DNA from 4 places in the Enterococcus sp. XAF26B05_ASV22 genome. Region 1 is predicted to be linked to each of the others. Evidence: predicted binding sites of a transcription regulator. Region 1 holds the regulator's gene; each other region holds the start of a gene.
The links. The regulator LexA, encoded in region 1, represses DNA repair genes until DNA is damaged. The targets are predictions, from matches to a motif close to CNAACANNTGTTNG.

Region 1 (4,868 bases):
TCCCTTCAATAACCGGTAAGTTTTGACGACTTAGAACTAAGACAGTCGGTGCATCTTTTGTTGTCATCGCAATTTTCCATGCTGCAACAGTTTCATTACCATCTGCTGGACGAATTACTTGTACACCAGGCATGCAACGAATACTTGCCAATTGTTCAACGGGTTCATGTGTTGGTCCATCTTCGCCCACCGCCACAGAATCATGTGTTAATACATATGTCACAGGAGTGTTTTGGATTGCAGCTAAACGTACTGCTGGACGTAGATAATCTGTAAATACAAAGAATGTTCCACCGTAAACGCGACTTCCACCATGTAATTGGATTCCGTTCATTGCTGCTGCCATAGCAAACTCACGAACGCCAAACCAAATATTGCGGCCTTCGTATTGACCAGGCTCAAAATCTTTTTCTGCTGTAACCATCGTATTGTTCGACGCAGACAAATCAGCTGATCCGCCCCAGAAACCTGGTACAGTTTTAGAGATTGCTTGAATCGTTTCTTTACTTGTAACACGACTAGCTGCACTTGAACCTATTTCATAGGTTGGTAATTCACTATCCCAATTTTCAGGAAGTTCATCGGCAAAAGCCTGTTTAAATTGTTTCGCTAACTCAGGATGATCTTTTGAATAATTTGCAAACATCTTATTCCATTGATTTTCTGCTTTCTCGCCTTCTTCTATCATCGTTTCTTTAAAGCGGGCAGCAACTTCTTCTGGAACAGTAAAGTCTGGGTATTCCCAACCATAAACAGCTTTAGCTGCAGTAATACCATCTGCTCCGATTGGCGCTCCATGTACAGATGATGTACCTTCTTTTGGAGCACCGTAGCCAATAACTGTTTTTACTTCGATCAATGTTGGCTTATCTGATTCAGCTTTTGCGGCTTCTATTGCTTTAGAAATTTCTTCTAGATCATTGCCGTCTTTGACTAAAATATGTTGCCAACCGTATGATTCATAACGAGCACCAACATTTTCCGTGAACGCTTTTGACGTTGGACCATCTAAAGAGATATCATTTGAATCGTATAACACGATCAGTTTACCTAATTTCATATGTCCGGCCATAGAACTTGCTTCTTGAGAAACACCTTCCATCAAATCACCATCTCCGCATAAGGCATACGTATAATGATCGATCACAGGAAAACTATCACGATTATATGTTGCAGCAGTATGTGCCTCAGCCATCGCCATCCCAACAGCCATCGCTATTCCTTGACCTAAAGGACCCGTTGTTGCTTCAACACCATCTGTGTGATGAACTTCTGGATGTCCAGGTGTCTTACTACCCCATTGACGGAAACTTTTTAGATCATCAATTGTAACACCATAGCCCGCTAAGTGAAGTAAGCTATAAAGCATTGCAGATCCGTGACCGGCAGAAAGGATAAAACGGTCTCTATCTACCCAATTTCTTGAAGTTTTAGGGTTTACTTTTAAGTGTTTTGTCCAAAGTGCATAGGCCATAGGTGCTGCACCCATTGGTAATCCTGGATGTCCCGAATTAGCTTTTTGTACTGCTTCAATGCTTAATGTACGAATCGTGTTAACGCCTAACTGATCAGTGTTGTCGAACAAAAAAATCATCTCCTATTTAGGTTTTTTTTACCTTTATTAACTACATTTTATCGCATTTCGTTTATGAAAGCAATTACTTTTAGTAAAAAAAACTAAAAATCACTTTCTATTGTGCAATCCTTTTGCTTTTTGGATCTCTTTCAATTTCTCTGGTGTTACATCATTTCCTTTAGGATCAACGACTTTCATACCTTCAATATGATGCCGCATCCCACCTCGAAAAGCTGCCAAATATTCTTGACGAAGTACTTTTTGCTCTTCTTTTTCTTTCTCAGTCAATTCATTTTCTTTCGCTTTTTTTGCTAGTTCATTAATACGGTTCATTTTTTCTGACGATAACATCTATTTTGCCTCCTCGTTTTTAACATTTAATAGGCGTATTCAATCTTTTTTTGAAAGGCTAGTTTTGAAGTTAGACAAGTTTACTTTCCAAGTCTATCTTATAAGATGGGCACAAAAAATACAACTATATTCTTATTAAAATTAGAAACGATTCCGTTTATTTACTGAAATTTTCATTTACTGCCTTATCACTTTTGGAGTATCCTTCCTACAATTATACTTTTTCAAAAATACACGAACGCTTGTTTGATTCCTATATAAAACTATGGTACACTAAAAATATAAATCGAAAGAAGGTGCGGGTTGTGGTGAAACGTACAGACACAAGACAAATCGAAGTATTAAAATATATATATGAACAAGTTGAACTAAAAGGCTATCCGCCGACTGTAAGAGAAATCGGAAAAGCAGTTGATCTTTCCTCAACCTCGACTGTTCATGGACATTTAGCACGTTTAGAAAAAAAAGGACTCATTTTACGTGATCCTACAAAACCAAGAGCAATTGAATTGACTGCAGACGGACTTGAAAGAATCGGTGTGAGACCGACAGTGATTCCAATGCTGGGTGTTGTTACAGCTGGTGAGCCGATCTTAGCTGTCGAAGAAGCTTCTGACTTTTTTCCTCTTCCACCTGATTTAATGGCAGAAGAAAATGCTTTGTTCATGCTGACTATCAGAGGTGAAAGTATGATCAATGCTGGTATTTTAGATGGCGACCAAGTTATTGTTCGCAAACAAACTGCTGCTTCAAATGGTGATATTGTTATTGCGATGACAGATGAAGATGAAGCAACTTGTAAACGATTCTTCAAAGAGACAGATCATGTTCGCTTACAACCAGAAAATGATGCATTGGAACCAATTATTTTGAATAATGTAAGCATTCTAGGAAAAGTTGTTGGTTTGTATCGCAATCATATTTAAATAGTAAAAAAACACACTAACTCTTAGTATGTTTTTTTGGCTCTATAATATATTGTGTTGGTGGAAATCAAAAAAGATTTTCTACCAGCACTTTTTTGAGCATTTAAATACAAAAAAGGAACAACTAACTGATAAAATGAAATCGACAAAAACCACAAATCATCAGAAAGGTTGTTCCCTATGGATAAGAATACCAGATTATTGCTCGGACTTACAGACAAAAACCTCCGGTTTGAAGAAAATTGGTTGGAACAAAGACCAGTAAAAGGAGTGCAAGCTCAAGTGATTAAAGCCAAGCTGACCTATTCACCTACTCATTGCGAGAAATGTGGGCGCCTCAATCATGGACAAATCATCAAAAATGGCAGTCATACAACAACAGCTCAATTGCCTGTATTTAATGAGCGCTTCACTCTATTAGAACTAAAACGGACACGTTTTCTTTGTCATGAATGCGGTGCTACTTTCCACGCTCATACAGAGCTGATTGAAGAACATCATCACTTATCTAAACAGCTTCAATACCAAATTATGCTTGACTTGAAAAAGAATGTTTCAAGAAAAATGATTGCTCAAAAACACTTTGTTTCAGACATAACAGTCCTTAGAATGATGGAGAGACTATCAAAAAATTATCGAACAAACTGGAACTTCCTCCCTAAAATTCTATGTATCGATGAATTTAAATCCATGAAATCTTGCCAAGGAAGTATGAGCTTTATTTGTGTGGATGGAGAACGGAATCAGTTGTTAGAAGTGCTGGAAGATAGACGACTATACAAATTGACCGCTCATTTCATGCGCTTTACACGTGAAGCTCGGCTACATGTAGCGTATCTCGTAACCGATATGAACGCTAGTTACCATCAACTTCTTCGAACGGTTTTTCCGAATGCTCAATTAGTGACGGATCGCTTTCATATCGTCCAACAAATGAATCGTACGTTGAACCAACTGCGAATTCAAACGATGAACCGTTTGAAAAGTTCTGAACCAAAACAATACCGTCGTTTAAAACGCTATTGGAAGCTACTATTGAAAGATTCCGATAAATTAGATATAAACTGTCGAGCTTATCAGCCCTTATTTAAACGGCCATTAAGTCAACAAGATATTGTCGATGAACTGTTGCACTATGGTGATGTCCTACGAACAGGCTATGATACAAATATGCTTTTTCTCATCGAGAACATACGCTCTTTTTTGAGTATCTTCAACAGCTAGATAATCAGCTACCACACTGGTTCAAAAAGAAATTACTCTTCTTTAACAAATATAAAGAAGGCATTAAGAATTCGTTTCGCTTCCCTTATTCTAATGGTATTACTGAAGGCTTAAACAATAAACTTAAGGTAATCAAACGTGTAGCCTATGGCTATCGAAACTTTTATCATTTTCGTTCACGTATTTATATTATTCAAGGTCTTATTTTTTCACAACAATAAAAAAGCCTGATAAGAATGTTCTATCCTTACCAGACTTTGATTTCTATTCAGTTTTTTGTTCACCAACACAATTTGACGTAGAACCGTTTTTTTTACTATTTATTTCTTTAAATCAAAAAACGTTTTAACCTACCATGACTTTGCGCTGATATGTTTCAAATTGATAGGCGTAACTATTTGCTTCGTCTTGTTCGCCTGCACTCAAATTGATCAAGGTCCAGTCATCCCAATTAACCGAAGGGAATAGTGTATCGCCATCAAATGAATGATGAATAACTGTACGGTATAATACATCACAATACGGTAAAAAATCTTCATACACTGCTGATCCTCCCGCAATGAATGTAATTCCTGAAAAAGTTTTAGCATAATCAAGAACTTCATCCACAGTATGAAATACAATGACTCCTTTTGCTTGATAGCTTTTGTCTCTAGTTAGAACAATCGTTTGACGATTTGGTAACGGCCGAGCGCCCATCCCCTCAAAAGTTTTTCTTCCCATAACAATGGTGTTGTCTTCAGTCATTTGTTTAAAAAATTTTAAATCATTTGGCAAATGCCAAGGTAATC
Region 2 (4,868 bases), 470 kb from region 1:
CGATACTGAACTTGCATGGACTAAAGAAACGTAGCCAAAACGTTGACGGATTTCATCAATCAATTGATCTAGTTTTTGTTCTTTCATCTGCTCATCTGGTTCATGAAATAAATCTAATTGTACATAAGTATTATAATTCAGTTTGGAATAGGTAATTCCAATATGTCGTACTTCCTCTCCATGCCAATTCTGTCTGAAAATCATCAAACAATAGTCAATCAACACCTTACTACTATTCGTTAGAGGCACTTTCATTTGCCTTGAAAAACTTGCCCCACCAGACTTAGAGGCTCGTGAAAAGCCGACAGATAGATGGACACACTCCGTCTGACACTGAGCTTTTCTAAGTCTTGTCGCTACTTGTTCTGCCATTTCTCGAATCACGACTTCGATTTCGTCTTGTCTTAAATAATCCCGCATCAAGATCTGAGAATTATTATACGATCGTTCTTCTGGTATATATTTTTCAGATAAACGGCTGCGATCGATACCATGAGCATGGGCATACAGCTGTTCCCCAATAATCCCTAAATTTCGTTTTAAACTCGTCAAATCTGCATGGGCCAGATCATAAATAGAACGGATACCCAAATTATTTAATCGTTTCACTAATCGTTGACCGATTCCCCACATCTCAGACATCGGTTCAATTGTCCAAATTTTTTCAGCTACATCTTCATAATGCCATTTAGCTAAGCGCTCCTTATTATGCTTGGCATCAATATCCATCGCTAATTTAGCTAATAATGGATTGTCTCCAATACCGACCGTGATTGCTAGTCCTGTCTCTTTCTTGATTCTTTGCTGAATAATCTTAGCTAGTTCTATCGGTGTTTGACCAAATAATTTCCAGCTTGCCGTTACATCTAAAAAGGATTCATCGATTGAATAAATATGTAAATCTTCCTCTGCTACATATTCTTTGTAGATATCATTGATTTTCATGTTTTCCTTGATATACTCATTCATTCGTGGCGGAACAATCACTAATTCTGGGTGATCTGGTACATCATATTTACGTGTTACATTGGTGATACCAAGAACTTTCTTCGCCTTTGGAGAAGAAGCTAGAACGATCCCCCCGCTATTTTCAGCATGACTCATCACGACCAGCATTTTTTCAAGCGGATCAAATCCTCTCGCAACGCATTCAACTGAAGCGTAAAAAGATTTTACATCTATACAAAAAATCACTCTTCTAGGCTCTTTTTCATAATCAAAAAACATAGCATTCCTCTCCTTGTTTTATTCCATACCTAATTATACGAACATGCGTTCTTTTTGTAAAGGGGAACATTTTTTTAAATTTGTATATGAGAAATAAATTTTTTTTAGAATTATAGATAAAACTGCTATCTTAAAATGAGAAAAAGCATTATAGTTATCTTATATAGAATTAAGTTACTGATTAAAAGGAGTGAAGTCTGTGTCGATTTATGAAAAATTTATTCAAAACGAGCGGTTAAGACGTTTTTTTGTTTTAGCTGTTGTTATTTTTGTCCTATTTTTAGCTAGAAGTATGATCACAATGATTTTATTAACATTCATTTTTACGTTTTTAGTACTTCATTTCGTGAAATTTGTTCAGCATTTTTTTAAGATTCCATCATTGATACTCGTTTTAGCCACCTATTCTTTGATTGTTTTCTTAATTTATCTGGCCATTACAAAATATGTACCTGTTCTTATTCATCAAACTGCTCAAATGTATAATTCAGTTGTTCATTTTTATCAAAATCCGGGAGATGATCACAATCAGTTGTTGATGATCATTGATGATTATCTAGAAAAATCGAATTTAATGTCTCAAATCCAAAATGGCGCAAGTGTGATTTTACGTTATATTCAAGACATCGGTTCGCTTGGATTGTCCTTTGTTCTTTCATTCATCCTAAGTTTCTTTTTCATGATCGAGAAAAAACAGATGACAGAATTTTCTAAGTTGTTTTTGAAAAGTGATTTTGACTGGTTCTTTCAAGATATTTATTTCTTTGCTGATAAATTTGTAAATACCTTTGGCGTGGTAATGGAAGCTCAATTTTTTATTGCTGTTGTGAATACCAGTATTACAACGATTTGCTTGGCTTTGATCGGGTTTCATCAACTACCAAGTTTAGCAATCATGATTTTTATCTTGAGTTTGATCCCCGTCGCAGGAGTCATCATCTCCTGTATTCCATTGAGTTTTATCGCTTATTCAGAAGGTGGAATCAATGATGTCATTTATATTTTAATTGTGATTATCGTCGTCCATTTATTTGAGTCTTATGTGTTGAATCCTAAATTTATGTCTAGTAAAACAGATTTACCAATTTTTTATACATTCGTTATTTTACTGATCAGTGAACGGCTATTTGGCGTTTGGGGACTCATCGTTGGTATCCCGATTTTCACTTTCTTTTTAGATATTTTAAAGGTTAAACCAATTCATTCTGTTACTGAAAAAATACCACACGATCCAGAAAATAATTGATAAAAAAGAACGTGAATGTTGGAATTTTCTCCAGACATTCACGTTCTTGTGGTTTTGGCTGTTTTCGTATTTGGAAAATCAGTCAGGCAGCAAAGACTAATTGATTTCGGACCAAATAACTATATCTTTACAGCTACCTGATCAATACCCCAATACACGGCCATATATAAGGAAAATCAATTTTCCTTTGCTCCCTTTGAAGCTAAAAACTAGTTCTTCTTTACTCCAAGAAAAAAACTAGCTGTACCACCTTTTACAACTATTTTATAGTAAATCTCGTTTTACTGTAAAACAAACTCTTTTGTCAATTTCACTTTATCACTGAATAATTTCGTTGCCTCAACAGATACTGGCGTTGACATGTCTGCTAATTTATATGGCACTTTCAAATTCAATGTGGCTCTTGGTTGAATTTCAGTCATTGAATCTACGTACCCTTCTTCTCCCATAATTGCTGAGTCTAATGCAATACCATTTTGAAAAGCTTTTGTTGAGATTGAGGTTAAAAACATCGCATTTTTATCGCTATTGTTCGTAAATTCATAATCGATTACAGCGACATCTTCTCCAATGTAGTCTTTGGCAAAGGTCAAGTCTTTGATCACGACATGATAATCACCTAGATCACCAGCATCTGTTGCAGCTGATTCTACTTCTGATTCTTGGCTTTTAGCAACGGTACTTGTTGTTGTTTCTTTTTTTGCTTTTACTTCTTCTTTAAAATCTGACCCCATATTGGCTAAAATACCGCCTACTACTAAAACGCCGACCCCGATCAAAACAATTTTCTTCACATTCATTTTGCTGTCTCCTTTGTTATTTAGTCCGTTAATACACCTTGATATTACCCAATAAACCAAAAATAATCTTATGCATTTTGCATAATCTAATACAAAAAAACTTATTCTACTACGAATAGTCATGATTCGTATGACAGAATAAGCCTGTTTTATTAATTAAAATACTTGTATATAAACGAATTAAGCTCTAACCCCGCTTTTGTAAACACAAGCCAAAATAATAATAATCCCCCATATCCTAAATAATGATACAACTTATTTTCAGAAGAAAACAACGGTAACTTTCTTTGATAATCTAAAAAATTAGTGAATAAAACCGCCGGAAATCCAAAAATCAGAAGATAATCAAACAATTCTCTCATCTTCAAACTACCTGTAGGTTGATCCATTACATTTCCTGCTATCCCAATAAACAAAATACTATACCAGACGATGGCAATTGCTCTTTTCCAGATCGTTTCCGTTCGAAAACCTGGGATATACTTCCTAAAAAAACGAGCAACGGCTTCTGTCAGAGGATTTTTTATGCGAACAAACTGCCTCACGTGTTTGTTTGTGGACCATCTAGCGGTAATTAATCTAATAGTGGTAGACATTTTTGTTGGTCTGTTTTCATAAGTAACCGCTTTGGGTTTGCTTCGTTTGGCTGCAACTATCCGCCGTGACAGTTGCTGTCTAAGAGCCAGATGCATTTCTAAAGCAGACTGATAACGTTCTGCTGGTTCCAGTTTTGTAGCTTTACGAATGATTCCTCTAAGTGCATGATCTTCTGTCAAATACTTTTTGGGGTACTCTTGTACTGAGCAAATATTCATCACAACTCCTAATGAATATAGATCACTCCGTTCATCAGATTCTGCAAAACCAAACTGTTCTGGTGAAGCAAAACCCATTGTGCCTAACTGGACCGTATCATTTTCTTTCCCTCCGTCAACAGCCCGAACTGCATCAAAATCAATCAATTTTACATTTCCCTCATTTGTCATCATAATATTCCCAGGTTTTACATCTCGATGGACTAACCCTTTCTTATGCAAGGCACCTAATGCCTCTAAGATAGACATTGCAATCGTTATAATTTGATTTGTTTCTAACCTTTCAGATGTTTGAATCACTTCAGTCAACGTTTTCCCTTGAACAAATTCTTCATACAACCACAGCTTTCCTTCTTGAACAATCAGCTCTTGAATTTTAGGTAAATGAGCATGTTTGATTTTTTGAAGTGTGAGTAGATGCTCTTCTAAATATAATGGATAGCACTTTTTCACAAAAAATTCTTTAGTGTCCTTCTTCCGAACAAGAATGGGTCCATTGGTTTTATCTGTTAAAGGTTCTATTTCTTTATAGCAAAGAGCTGGCTCACTTTTGATGTTTTCCATGATTACACTCTATTGATTTGATTTACTTTTTAATTATAGCAAATAAATAGTTGTAATAGGATTTATCTTTGTTAAAATCGATGTATAGTATAATTTAGTTCAACTATAGGGGAGAACAAATATGCATGAAAAAGATACAGACAAATTGCTGCACTCACTCAAACAAGCCGAAGATTTTCAAACGGTTTTATCCGAAACACGCCAATATGTCATTGA
Region 3 (4,868 bases), 870 kb from region 1:
AAGAGCTAAAAGTCAAAATGGCTGATAGTTTTGAAGCGTTAGGAATGACCGTAAGCCAAGTATTAGGATTTGGGAACCAGAAAGGGTTAAAAGAATATGTCCGTGGTCAAGAAATTATCACAACACTGTTGCCTAAAGTGAAAGTCAGTTTTGTCGTTTTAGACGAGGAAGTAGAAGAGATTATTTCTTTGATTTTGGCTATTTGTCAGACAGGAGAAGTAGGAGACGGTAAGATCTTCATTTACAATGTAGAAGAGGCGATTCGGATTAGAACGGGTGAACGTGGCCCGCAAGCGATATAAATTATTTTTAATTAAGGAGTAGAGCTGAAAGAGCACTATTCCTTTTTTATTCAGACAAAATAAGTTGTAAATGAACAAACGTTCGTATATAATGTGTATAATATATAGTTGTTTTTGAAGGGAGAAAAAATGATTGTTGAGGATCTTCTAGGTGGTTCGTATGAATCGGTGTGATGTTATTGATCAAAAGACTTGGCGGAACTATAGAAGAACAAATTGCAGGTTTGCTACATGATGTGTCACATACTGCATTTTCTTTTGACTTTAGCTAATCAATCAGATAATTACCATGAGTAAATTAAAGTACAATTACTTGAACATTAGTCTATTTCAGCTGCATTAAAGCGGTATGGAACTGAGTACCAATAGATTTTATGAGATGATGAACAATGGAGACTTTTGGAGTGAGAAGCGCCATTACTATGTTGTGATTGACTTTTTTTATGATCCTCAAAATAGTTGTAGCGATGAATGAATATCAAAGGCTATCCAGCTAAGACTGGAAAAGCAAGACAATACTTTGAGCAATTTGACGATGACAGATTCAGTATTTCTCAAGAAGCTGAAATCGACCGGCCCAACTGATATCATACAATTGTTAGCTAAACTAAACCACCCATAGAAATATAGTAGTTGTTCCGACAAGGATAGTTATGATAGCCATAAAAAAAGAACACAAGGTTCATTGCCCCTTTGGTAAGAGTAGCTAATGAAATTATTTCTGTCTAAACTGTCTCAAAAATGGCTCAAATAAGGATTGAAAAATACTGGCAGATAGTGAAAAAGGCACTTTTATGAAACTTGATGAAAGAATACAGGCAGACTGGACCTGATTGAAAGGAGAAGAGCGACTATGATCAATGAACTGCGTTTTCCCTTAAAAAAGGATACTTCTCGCAAGATTATTCATATCGATATGGATGCCTTTTTTGCCTCCGTAGAAGAGCGGGATCATCCAGAACTAATCGGACATCCGTTAGTAATTGCACGTCATCCTAGTGATACAGGTGGGAAAGGTGTTGTGACCACAGCAAATTACGAAGCACGTAAATTTGGTATACATTCTGCAATGAGCGCTCAAAAAGCCTATGAATTATGTCCGGATGCAATTTTTAAACCAGGTAATTATGAAAAATATTCTGACATTTCTAAGCAAATTCGAGAAATTTTTCATCGCTATACAGATATTATAGAGCCTGTTTCAATAGACGAAGCATATTTAGATGTGACGACGAATAAAATAAATAGTACGTCAGCGATCAAGATTGCAAAATTGATTCAGTATGATATATGGAACGAACTACATTTAACTTGTTCAGCAGGTGTTAGTTATAATAAATTTTTAGCAAAATTAGCTTCTGATTTTCAAAAACCCAAAGGCTTGACCGTTGTAATGCCTGATGAAGCTGAAACATTTTTGAAGGCGTTACCGATTGAAGCGTTTCATGGAGTTGGGAAAAAAACAGTTCCTAAAATGCATGATTTAGGCATATTTACAGGAGAGGATTTATACAAGCAAGATGAGATGGAGCTGATTCGTAATTTTGGTAAAATGGGTTATTCTCTTTACCGTAAAGTTCGCGGAATCCATGATTCTCCAGTTAATATAACAAGAGATCGTAAATCAGTGGGTAAAGAACATACATATGGGACACCACTTACAACTGAAGCGCAGGTGACGGCTCAGTTACGACAGTTAGCTGAACGAGTAGAAGAATCATTGAAACGTGTCCAAAAGCATGGGAAAACCGTTGTTTTAAAAGTGCGTTATTCAGACTATACAACAGTGACGAAACGTCAGACACTTCCAGAATATATTTCTAAAAAAGAAGAATTGTATTATCAAGCAAATTTAATTTGGGAAGAGATTCTTGGCTTGGAGCAAGGGATTCGATTATTAGGAATAACGCTGACGAATCTTGATCCTATGTCTTATGAGAACATGGTTTTACCCTTATGGGAAAAGAAAAAAGCAGAAAGAAACGAAGAGTAAACGATCATTTAAGCAATTCGTTTTCAATTGAATCAAGCAGAAGTGGTAAAATTTTAGAGATAAATGACAATCTATGGTACTATCAACTTACTATTCATAAATACGAAAGGAAAGAGTCGATGAGCAAAACAATTATGTGGTTCCGCAAAGACCTTCGTTTAGATGATAATACAGCACTTAGTAAAATGATAGAGGACAGTGAAGCTACAGATGAACTTATCTGTCTTTTTCAACTAAATCCACTCCAATTTATAGAGAACAGTTACAATCACGATGCTTTTTTTCAAAGTTTAGGTACTTTTTATGAACATGCTAAAACAAACAATATAGGGCTTCATTTTGTGTATGGAGATGTAGAAGAAAATTTTACAGCATTAAAAAAGACTTATCCAGATTGGAATAAGATATATTTTAATAAAGATGAGCGTGGATTCGGGCGAGAACGTGATCAAAAAATGATTACGTTTTTTGAGAATCATCAAATTCAAGTTCATTCGTTTCAAGATAGTCATTTACATGGCGTACAGGAAATAAAAAAACCAAATGGTGAAAGTTATAAAGTATTTACTCCTTATTTTAGAAAGTGGCTGACAATGCCTAAGCGACCTTATGAAAGAACAAAGAATAAGAATCGCTCTTTTGCCAAACTTACACACCCCTTGTTTAAAGAAGGAGAAAAACAGTTCAGGCAGATAATAGAAAATATAAAACTACCTTTTGATTATGAAAGTGGCGAGGCGGCAGCGGAGGAATGTTTAAAAGATTTCATAAAAAATCATTTACATGAGTATCAAAAAATGCGAGATTTTCCTTCCTCAGATCAAACAAGTAAGCTTTCAAAATTTTTAAGGACAGGTGAATTGTCGATTCGAAAAGTTTGGCATGCTCTGAATGCTGAGCCAGATTCTGATGGTCGTCAAACATTTATTTCGGAACTATGTTGGCGAGATTTTTATAATATGATTTATTATGAGAATCCAAAACAGAAGACACAAGAAATCAAAGAGCAATATAGACAACTAAGCTGGAGCTATAATCAAGAGTTTTTTGAGCGATGGAAGAATGGTCAGACGGGGTTTCCGATCGTAGATGCTGGGATGAGACAGCTGAACCAGACGGGTTGGATGCATAACCGATTACGAATGATTGTAGCGTCATTTTTGACGAAAGATTTGATGATCGATTGGCAGATGGGGGAAAGATATTTTCAAGAAAAACTGATTGATTATGATGCTGCAAGCAATATTGGGGGCTGGCAATGGGCAGCGTCTACGGGAACAGATGCGGTTCCTTATTTTCGAATATTCAATCCCACGACACAAGGAGAAAAGTTTGATCCGCAAGGGGAGTTTATCCGTCAGTTTGTTCCAGAATTGAAAGATGTTCCAAATAAATATATCCATGAACCTAGCAAAATGCCAGCAGATATTCAACAATCCATTGATGTTTCGATTGGGAAAGAATACCCCACTCAAATTGTTGATCATAGTAAAATACGTGCTGAGATTTTGACATTTTTTAAAGAATCATCTTCTTAGAATTTAGTATACGAGTTTTTGGTTTTAGCGTTTTTTTAATCCCCACCTAATGCGTCTGTTGCATTAGGTGGGGATTAGTTTTATTACGTAAGTCTAAATCATTTTTTTCTAATTTACTTAAATGTTAAAGTAAAGATTCTGCCCCGTCTACATAAAGTTCTGTTCCAGAGATATTTGCGGAGGCATCCGTTGCTAAAAATAAAACAGATTGAGCGACTTGCTCACTTGTCCCCGTTTCATTTTTTAAAGGTCGATCTCCCTCTGGAAATTCTACTTTGATTTCAACTTCTTTTAATTCATCAGAGTAAGTTGTCTTTTCATTGATTGCCGTATCGATAGCCCCAGGACAGATTGCATTTACACGAATGTTATAACGAGCAAGTTCTAATGCAGCCATCTTTGTAAATGCAACTTGGCCAGCTTTTGATGCGCTATAAGCAGAGGCACCAAAATTGTTGAAAATTCTAGTACCATTAATGGAACTTGTTATAATAATCGAGCCACCTTTTTCTTTCATATGGGGAATTGCAAATTTTGTACATAAAAACGTACTCCGTAGATTCGTGTTTAACGTACGGTCCCATTCGTCGATTGTCAATGTTTCAATGGGAGCCCAAGTTCCATTGATGCCTGCATTACTGAAAAGGATATCTAGCCCTTCTAGACTATCGGCTAATGCGTCAATCGCTTTTTTTAAACTAGTTTCATCCGACACATCCACGCTTCGATAATAGCAGTCATGACCATCGCGTTTGAAATCTTTAGAAATTGTTTCTAAACGAGATTGATCCGCATCGATCAAACCAACTGTAAATCCTTGTTCAATAAATAGTTGTGCTGTAGCATAGCCAATTCCTGAAGCAGCTCCGGTGATGATCGCTTTTTTAGTAGATGAAAGTTGAGTTGTTGTCATAATGTTTAATCCTCCTATTTTTTGATAATGAATTAGTTCATTTTTATTGTAATATACTTATAAAATATGAGCCAATAAGTCGATAGGTTGATTAGACTGAAATACAAAAAACGATGGGTGGG
Region 4 (4,868 bases), 1.4 Mb from region 1:
TTATTTATTGAGGAGAATAAAATGAAAAAAGTAAATATGAGGAAATTAATCAGTGTGATGATGCTGTCTACTCTAGTTTTGGCAGCTTGCGGTGGTAAGACTGATTCTGCAGATAGTAGTAACGATAGTAAAAAAGCGAGTGGGGAACAGCTTTTTAAATTAGTAGTCCAACAAGAAATGCCAAGTGCAGATTTATCAGTTGCAACCAATACAATTAGTTTTTCAGCTTTGAACAATGTTTATGAAGGGTTATATCGTTTAGATGATAAAAGTAAACCACAGCCAGCTGGTGCAGTTGAGTTGGCAAAGAAAAGTGATGATGGATTGACCTATACATTTAAACTTAGAGAAGACGCTAAATGGTCAAATGGTGATCCTGTGGTAGCGGCAGATTATGTCTATGGTTGGCAACGAACAGCAGATCCTAAAACAGCAGCAGAATATGCTTATATGTTTGAATTAGTTAAAAACGGTACCGATGTTTCTGCTGGTAAGAAAAGCTTGGATGAGTTAGGGATCAAAGCAATTGGGGATCATGAATTAGAAGTAACGTTAGAACAAGAAACGCCATACTTTGATTATTTATTGGCCTTCCCATCCTTTTTCCCACAAAATAAAAAAATCGTCGAAGAAAAAGGCAAAGACTATGCAACAACTAGCGACGCATCCGTTTATAACGGCCCATTTACGTTAACTGATTTTGACGGACCTGGAACAGACACCGAATGGTCGTATACAAAAAATGATCAATATTGGGATAAAGACGCAGTTAAGTTAGATAAAATTGAAGTAACAGTGGTTAAAGAAGCACCTACATCATTAAATCTATTCCAAGATGGTCAAGCAGACGATGTCATTTTAAGTGGAGAATTAGCAAAACAAATGGCGGATGATCCAGAACTTGTGATTGAAAAAGATGCTAGAACGTCTTATCTTGAATTCAATCAAAGAGATGCGAATTCACCGTACCACAATGAAAACTTACGTAAAGCAATTTCTTATTCAATCGACCGCGATGCATTAGTTGACCGAATCTTAGGAGATGGTTCGATTGCTTCTACTGGTCTTGTACCAGCTGGAATGTCATTCTCACCCACAAGCAATAAAGACTTTGCGGATGAAAATAAAAATGTGTTGACACATGACACCAAAAAAGCCAAAGAATACTGGGAAAAAGCAAAACAAGAATTAGGCATTGATTCATTCAAATTTGATATCGTGGGTGATGATACTGATTCTACCAAAAAAGTACTAGAATATATCCAAGGCGCAGTGAAAGAAACACTTGATGGTGTAGACGTGACCGTTACAAATGTGCCCTTTACCGTTCGATTAGATCGCGGTAAAAATGGTGACTTTGAAGTGATCATGGGCGGTTGGGGAGCTGATTATGCAGACCCAAGCAGTTTCACTGATTTATTTGTAACAGGTGGTTCATATAACAGAGGGCGCTACTCAAATGAAACATACGATGAATTAGTCAAAGCTTCAGGTAGTAAAGACGCCTCTGATCCAGAAAAACGCTGGACAGATATGGTAGAGGCCGAAAAACTATTGATGAACGAGATGGGCGTTGCACCAGTCTATCAAAAAGCAGAAGCACACATGCGTAGTAAAAAAGTCCAAGGCGTAGTAGCTCACGGAGCTGGTGCGCGATACGATTATAAATGGACTTACATTTCTGAATAAAAAGTAAAAGAGGGCGAAGGTGTAACTCGTAGAGATATACCCCTACCTCATCATATGACCAGTACGAATGGAAGCATAGTTCGTATTGGTTTTTTTATAGTTAAATAAGATGCTTTTTTTCAAGCTACTGATTTCCTTTAATCTGTGCTAAAATAGAAACATATGTGCGTGTGATGCGCAAGCAAGGTTTCAAGAAAGGTGAAATTATGTACGAGTATATTATTGGTAAAGTGACGTTTATCAGTCCATATTATATTGTAGTAGAAACAAATGGAATTGGCTATCAAATTTCTGTAGGAAATCCCTATCTTTATTCTGGAAAAACGGATCAGCAAACTAAAATTTATGTCCATCAAGTCATTCGTGAAGATGCCCACTCTTTATATGGGTTCAGTGATTTAGATGAAAAACAACTCTTTTTAAAGTTGATTAGTGTCTCAGGAATCGGACCTAAAAGTGGTTTAGCAATCATGGCTTCAGAAGATCACGGTGGGTTGATCAATGCGATCGAGAGTGAAGATGCTGCTTATCTAACAAAATTTCCTGGTGTGGGTAAAAAGACTGCACAACAAATGGTACTTGATCTTAAAGGGAAATTAGGAGAGCTAGAAACGTCAGATGCTGCTGTTGAAGCGATGGCTAAAACACCAAATACGCCATCAGCAAATCAGTCGCTGACAGAAGCATTAGAAGCGTTGAGTGCGTTAGGTTATAGTGAAAAAGAAATCAAACGTATCACGCCGAAATTGGAAGAATTAGGTACACAAGCGACAGATGAATACTTGCGCAATGCATTGAAATTTATGATGAAACGCTAAGGAGGAATCGTTATGACAGAAGATGAAAGACTACTTTCCGCTCAAACAAGTGAAGGGGAAGAGTCCTTGGAAAAGTCGCTACGTCCGCAATTTCTCGAACAATACATTGGGCAAGACAAAGTCAAGCAAGAGCTTACGATTTATATCGAAGCTGCTCGCAATCGGGAAGAAGCCTTAGACCATACGCTTTTATACGGTCCACCTGGGCTGGGTAAGACGACGATGGCAATGGTGATCGCCAACGAAATGCATGTTAATATCCGAACGACGAGTGGACCAGCAATTGAGCGAGCAGGGGACTTAGTCGCGATATTAAACGAATTAGAACCAGGAGACGTTTTATTTATTGATGAAATCCATCGCTTACCTCGTGTAGTAGAAGAAATGTTGTATTCTGCAATGGAAGATTTTTATGTAGATATCATGGTGGGACAAGGAACAACAGCTCATCCAGTTCATTTTCCATTACCTCCGTTTACCTTGATAGGAGCCACGACAAGAGCTGGGATGTTATCTGCGCCACTTCGTGATCGCTTTGGCATTATTTCACATATGGAATATTATGAAACACAAGATTTAAAAGAAATCGTATTACGTTCAGCTGATATTTTCCGAACGGAGATCGTAGAAGAAGGCGCTTTTGAAATTGCACGACGTTCTCGTGGCACACCGCGAATCGCGAATCGCTTACTAAAACGTGTCCGTGATTTTGCCCAAGTACAGTCGAATGGCACGATCAACCGTGAAATTGCAGACCAAGCATTGACCTTATTGCAAGTTGATCATCAAGGATTGGATTATGTCGATCAAAAATTATTAAAAACAATGATTGAATTATACGGCGGTGGTCCTGTCGGATTAAGCACAATAGCGGTCAATATCAGTGAAGAAACTGAAACGGTAGAGGATATGTATGAACCGTATTTAATTCAAAAAGGATTTATCAAGCGTACGCCAAGAGGTCGAATCGCAACCGTATTAGCCTATGAACATTTTGGTTATGAATCGTATTATCAAGAATAATGAGGGGGAACAGAGGTGCTTGTTACTTTTGTTCCTCCCTCATTTTTTTAGTTTTTATTATAAGAGTAACTAAACTTTGTGAGTAGACTTGATTCCACGATGTTCTTTCTCCTATCTTTTTAGGGTCATAAAGAAAGCTTCTAGTTCGGCTGCAATATTTGCTTGGTCAAGTATCTTCAATGTATTCAATGCCCAAAGAACTTTTTTTCTCCAGCGATAGTGTCTCCCTGACAAATAGCAAAGAGTCCACTGTAATAGAGAAAGACGATTCGAAAAAAGCTGCTGGTAAATTCTTTACTCAGTTCTTCCAACCAACCTAATGCCTGTGAAATGTCAGCCCATTCTTGTTTACGAAACAATGTTGGCAATAGGTTCGCGAGTAGAGACGCGTAGACTGGGACTGCTCGATCGTATGATTGGTAGTGAGGGAGGGATTTTAGTAGTAGCTTAAAAAAGAAAAGTTGCTGTTCTTGGTTAAACATATCAGCATTGTTGCTAAATAAGAGAATTTCTTGTAATGACCAACTTTGAACATTCATCAAATAATGACTAAGGATTTGGATATCTTCAGGATTGCCCTGCCAATTCTAAAAATTTTTATGGCTCTCAAAATAGCTGAGAGACTGGATTCTTAAACGTAGTTCTGCCTGACGTACAAGGGTCAAAGCAGTAGGGTCGGTGAGGTGCAATTGGGTTTGGTACATTTTTTCTAAAGCTTGAATATCATGGCGATTGGCCGCGTGAGAAAAATTGTTGATATATTCATTTTCTTCCCGTAATTGATACTCATTATGAATATAAAAAAATTCGTCGCTATCTACCATTAAGCGGTCTAAAATCTGCATAAATAAAAAGAGTGATATATCATGCTTTCCTTGTTCAAATTCAATAGCATAGGATTTTGTTATGATCTCGTTATATACTTCTTTTTGACTATATCCTTTATTTAAACGAATTTGTCTGACAGTTAGCCCATAATTTTTCCTTTATTCAGCACCTCCTAAAGCTAGTTTAGCTTGTTTTTCTACAGGTATCAAAAGGTTGGATTCCGTCAGGTCTTATATATGAGACTAAATCAATTAAAAACATGAAAAGTGATTATTATCTAAACAGCGGAAGTGATTTGCTTGTAAACTAGGCGAATCATTTGTTTGCTACAAAGATAAAAACTATACTAAAAGAAAATAACCTTAAGGGCGTGGAGAAAATGCAAGAATTATTTGATCGAAAAGTAAAATTAGTTCCAGCAATTGTTTCGTTATTATTATTAGGAGGTGCGTTTTATTCATTATTGAACACGGCATTTATTTTGAATTTTTGTATGATTCTCGTTGCAGG

Region 2: the regulator LexA is predicted to act here: its motif matches at 1,266-1,279, upstream of AC1PU0_RS10770 (Y-family DNA polymerase).
Region 3: the regulator LexA is predicted to act here: its motif matches at 891-904, upstream of dinB (DNA polymerase IV).
Region 4: the regulator LexA is predicted to act here: its motif matches at 1,845-1,858, upstream of ruvA (Holliday junction branch migration protein RuvA).

Annotation. Positions count from the first base shown of each region.
Region 1 is NZ_CM161538.1:1,699,553-1,704,420, reverse strand. It holds gene tkt (transketolase) at 1-1,585, opposite strand, end outside; gene AC1PU0_RS08495 (DUF896 family protein) at 1,685-1,927, opposite strand; gene lexA (transcriptional repressor LexA) at 2,224-2,853, shown strand; partial or broken gene AC1PU0_RS08485 (ISL3 family transposase) at 3,034-4,298, shown strand; gene AC1PU0_RS08480 (dihydrofolate reductase) at 4,423-4,868, opposite strand, start outside.
Region 2 is NZ_CM161538.1:2,169,719-2,174,586, forward strand. It holds gene AC1PU0_RS10770 (Y-family DNA polymerase) at 1-1,227, opposite strand, end outside; gene AC1PU0_RS10775 (AI-2E family transporter) at 1,427-2,473, shown strand; gene AC1PU0_RS10780 (DUF5067 domain-containing protein) at 2,755-3,273, opposite strand; gene AC1PU0_RS10785 (serine/threonine protein kinase) at 3,426-4,652, opposite strand; gene AC1PU0_RS10790 (helix-turn-helix domain-containing protein) at 4,774-4,868, shown strand, end outside.
Region 3 is NZ_CM161538.1:830,542-835,409, forward strand. It holds gene AC1PU0_RS04150 (P-II family nitrogen regulator) at 1-302, shown strand, start outside; gene dinB (DNA polymerase IV) at 1,156-2,295, shown strand; gene AC1PU0_RS04160 (cryptochrome/photolyase family protein) at 2,415-3,833, shown strand; gene AC1PU0_RS04165 (SDR family oxidoreductase) at 3,958-4,746, opposite strand.
Region 4 is NZ_CM161538.1:3,148,161-3,153,028, reverse strand. It holds gene AC1PU0_RS15565 (peptide ABC transporter substrate-binding protein) at 22-1,689, shown strand; gene ruvA (Holliday junction branch migration protein RuvA) at 1,896-2,507, shown strand; gene ruvB (Holliday junction branch migration DNA helicase RuvB) at 2,520-3,530, shown strand; gene AC1PU0_RS15550 (Rgg family transcriptional regulator) at 3,716-4,069, opposite strand; gene AC1PU0_RS15545 (CPBP family intramembrane glutamic endopeptidase) at 4,738-4,868, shown strand, end outside.